DNA from 2 places in the Enterobacter sp. UPMP2052 genome. Region 1 is predicted to be linked to the other one. Evidence: predicted binding sites of a transcription regulator. Region 1 holds the regulator's gene; the other holds the start of a gene.
What was found. The regulator Fur, encoded in region 1, represses iron uptake genes when iron is present. The targets are predictions, from matches to a motif close to ATAATAATGAGAACNACTATCAA.
Positions count from the first base shown of each region.

Region 2: a site for Fur is predicted at 1,129-1,151, ahead of fhuE (ferric-rhodotorulic acid/ferric-coprogen receptor FhuE). Genes of this name have one in related genera too.

Region 1 is NZ_JBSKJR010000001.1:2,037,076-2,039,278, reverse strand. It holds gene chiP (chitoporin ChiP) at 1-376, shown strand, start outside; gene chiQ (ChiQ/YbfN family lipoprotein) at 419-748, shown strand; gene fur (ferric iron uptake transcriptional regulator) at 892-1,338, opposite strand; gene fldA (flavodoxin FldA) at 1,630-2,160, opposite strand.
Region 2 is NZ_JBSKJR010000001.1:994,453-996,655, forward strand. It holds gene ACWKX3_RS04580 (YncE family protein) at 1-1,045, opposite strand, end outside; gene fhuE (ferric-rhodotorulic acid/ferric-coprogen receptor FhuE) at 1,210-2,203, shown strand, end outside.

The DNA.
Region 1 (2,203 bases):
GGATAACCGCTCTGACTTCAACGCCGACGGTGAAAAAGCCGTCTTCTTCGGTGCAATGTATGACCTGAAAAACTGGAATCTGCCAGGCTGGGCGGTCGGTGCTTCTTATGCTTACGCGTGGGACGCGAAGCCTGCTGATATGGCAACCCCGGATGCGTACTACGATCCTAATTACCGCCTGAAAGAGTCCTCCTACAGTCTGGATGCTAGCTACACCCTGCAGGACGGGCGTGCCAAGGGCACCATGTTCAAACTGCACTTCACGCAGTATGACAACCACTCCGATATCCCAAGCTATGCGGGCGGTTACGGCAATATCTTCCAGGATGAACGTGACGTGAAATTCATGGTCATCGCGCCATTCACTATTTTCTGATGAAACCCCGGCGGGCGTGGCCCGCCGAAACGGAGACGGCAGATGAAAAGAAAAGTAGTCATGGTCGCGATGCTGGCAACAGGGCTGGTGGCCTGTGCGCAGCCTCAGGCCCCGAAAGAAGATTCGCGTCTGAAAGAGGCCTATAGCGCCTGTATCAATACCGCGCAAGGCTCGCCGGAGAAAGTTGAAGCCTGCCAGAGCGTGCTGAATGTGCTGAAGAAAGAGAAAGCGCATGAACAGTTCGCGACGCAGGAGAATGTCCGCGTGATGGATTACCAGGCCTGTATTCAGGCGCGTCAGACCGGTAACGAGCAGGAAGTCGAGAAGCGTTGCGATAAGATCTGGCAGGAAATTCGTAATAATAACCAATAGCGCTGTTTGACGCCCGGTGGCGCTGCGTTTACCGAACCTACAGAGGTGTCATCGCCCGTAGGCCCGGTAAGCGCAGCGCCACTGGGCTTTTTAAGGCAAAAAAAAAGCCAACCTTGCGGCTGGCTCAGAGTATGAAAGTTTGCTTATTTCGCGTCGTGCGCGTGCTCATCTTCGCGGCAATCGCCTTCCGCACAGTGTCCATACAGGTACAGGCTGTGGTTAGTCAGACGGATACCGTGGCGCGCGGCAATTTCACGCTGGCGTGATTCAATAGAATCATCGCTGAACTCAATGACCTTGCCGCAGTCGAGGCAGATCAGATGATCGTGGTGGTGTTGCTGGGTCAGCTCGAAAACAGATTTACCGCCTTCGAAATTATGACGGGTAACAATGCCCGCGTCATCAAACTGGTTCAGCACACGATAAACGGTTGCCAGCCCAATTTCTTCGCCCATGTCGATAAGACGCTTGTAAAGGTCTTCCGCACTGACATGGTGATTGTCTGGCCCCTGAAGCACTTCAAGGATTTTTAACCGAGGAAGCGTTACTTTCAGGCCAGCCTTCTTTAATGCGGTATTGTTGTCGGTCATGCGGAATCTGTCCTGTTGCTAAACGTTTCACTTCAAAAGAAGAAGTGACAGAAAATGCACCTGGGATAATGCGTCTCATTATAGAACTGCCATGGCTAAATGAAAACTGCAAGTCTCAGGCAAAGTATGCTTATAAAAACGTGGTATCACCAACAAACTTGTTCGATGGAGCCCACTTTTTATCAGGGGGATATTGTACAGGTCTGAGCGAAAAAGTTAAAAGTTTGTAGCAATTAATTTAATCGGTTTTACCTGGCATGCGGGCGCAACCGCAGTTGCGCCGCAGGAAAATCAGGCGTTAAGAATGTCGTCGAGGTTCAGTTCTTCACGGACCTGCTTCACCCATTTTTCGACACGCTCAGCGGTCAGTTCTGGCTGACGATCTTCGTCGATAGCCAGACCCACGAAGTGGTTGTCGTCTGCCAGGCCTTTGGACGCTTCAAAGTGGTAGCCCGCCGTTGGCCAGTGGCCGACAATCGCCGCGCCGCGTGGCTCAATGATGTCGCGGATGGTGCCCAGCGCATCACAGAAGTATTCCGCATAATCTTCCTGGTCGCCGCAGCCAAACAGGGCGACCAGCTTGCCGTTGAAGTCCACTTCTTCGAGCGTCGGGAAGAAATCGTCCCAGTCGCACTGCGCCTCGCCGTAGTACCAGGTCGGGATACCCAGCAGCAGGATGTCATAACCTTCGAGGTCTTCTTTGCTGCTTTTGGCGATGTCATGTACATCGGCAACGTCTTTACCGAGCTGTTTTTGAATGTTTTTTGCGATATTTTCGGTATTGCCGGTATCACTGCCGAAGAAAATGCCGATGATTGCCATGAGTAAAATAACCTCTTGAAACTTAATGGTATGGTGGCGCAAT
Region 2 (2,203 bases), 1.0 Mb from region 1:
TACGAACCACACTATCTGGGCCTTTCGTAGTGTTGTCGTCATTGAAGTCCTGCTTCACTGTTACGTATAACGTTTTACCGTCTGGTGTCACCAGGAGGCTGTTAGGATGGCTGGTGAACGTCCAGCTGTTTTTCACGGCATAGCTGCCAGCGTCAAGCTGCAGCACCTTCTTTGACTCGCGCTGGCTGATGTAAATTTCGTTGCGCGTAGCGTTGAACTTAATCCCCAGCGCATCGCCTTCAAGACGCTTGATAACTTTCCCGCTGCGCTCATCAAATACTAACGTGGTTTTGGCTTTTGAATCATCGGTCACGAACAGGCGGCCGGTAGCCGGATCTTCTGCCATGTTGAGAAACAAATACCCTTTTTTATCTCCCGGCGTCCAGCGCTGTTCGATTTTATACGTGCCCGGGTTAATCACCAGAATTTCACCGCCGCCATTGGCGGCATAAAGGCGATCTGTCAACGGCGAATAGATAATCCCCGTCACCCATTTTCCGGCATTCTCGATTCGGGCTTTTAGCGTCATGGTGCTGGCATCAACCACGGAGATAAAACCAGGGTCGGCAACGCCGCCGATAAACAGTTGTCCCTTGTGGAAGAGGATCTCACGTGCGCCAACCGGGTCGCCATCCTTATCTTTGCCTTCAAACATCAGGCGCTGCAGCACCTTGCCGCTTTGCACGTCCACTTTCGATACACCGCCATCAAGTGTGTTGGTGGTGTAGTAGACCTTGCCATTATCGTCCGCCGCCATGCCGAAGTTTTTCAGGTCGGTGTGGGTTTCACTTTGCGTGGCAAGCGTTGTGGGATCCAGTTTATAGAGCACTCCACCGTTGACGTTTTTAAAGCCCTGCGCGCTCGCGACGTATAACGCGTTTGCCGTTGGAGAATAAACCATCTCATACAAACCATCAGCGAGTTCGCGCTGCTTGAATGCAGGCGAATCAGGGGAAGTTGCTGACGCGGTTGCGCTCAGGGTTAACGCCGCGGTAAGGACGCTGACGCCCCATGTCTTTCCGTTTAGCCATTGCAATTTGTTCATTTTTTGTTCCTGTCAGACGAGAAAGGCGCTGATTTTTTATAAATATACATTTATTTACATTTCACTTACAAAATAACCTGTGCATAATAAAGCAAATAATTATCATTTCCATTCCTATTTAGATAGATGACTTGCAAAAACGACAACAACTGACAGGTAACATGATGATGCTTAACGGCAGGGCAATTCGCGCGAAAGCGCCCGCAGGATTAATTCATACGCCATTCTCACTTTCACTGCTTGCGCTGGCGATGTCCGCCGTCATGCACCCGGCACAGGCGGATGAGAATACACAAGAACAAGAAATGGTTGTCTACGGCGACGGGGGCGGGAGCGCCGATTCGCAGCAGGATTATGCGGTAAAAACCACGCGCTCAGGCACCAAAATGCTGCTGACGCCGCGCGACGTTCCCCAGTCAGTAAGCGTCGTGACGCGCCAGCGTATGCAGGATCAGGATCTGCAAACCATTGACCAGGTATTAACCAATGCCACCGGCGTTTCGTCGCAGCAGGTTGATAGCGAGCGTTCCAGCTACTTTTCTCGCGGCTTTGAAATCACCAGTTTCGCCTACGATGAGATCCCCACATCGATGGGCGACGCGTGGAACTTTGGCGATGCGCAGGAAGATACCGCCATTTATGATCGTATCGAGATTGTGCGCGGCGCGAACGGCCTGATGACCGGCGCTGGTGATCCGGGAGCAACGGTGAACATGGTGCGTAAACGTGCCGACAGTAAAACCTTCAGGGGCAACGTCAGCGCAAGCTACGGAAGCTGGAACAAACAGCGTTATGTGGGCGACATCTCCGCGCCGCTCAATTCCGACGGCAGCCTGCGCGGGCGCGTCGTGGCAGGTTATCAGGATCAGGACAGCTGGCTTGACAGATATGGTAAGCGCAAGAAATTTCTCTATGGCGTAATTGAAGGCGATGTAACGGAACACACAACGGCCTCGCTGGGCTGGGATTATCAGCAAACAAATACCGCCAACCCGACCTGGGGCGGATTACCCAGCCTGTACAGTAACGGCAGACGCACCCATTACGATCGCAACGTGAATACCTCGGCGGACTGGACGGGATACAACGTTGAATCACGTAAAGTTTTTGCTAACCTCACTCACAGCTGGGATAACGGCTGGTCGATTCGTTTCAGTG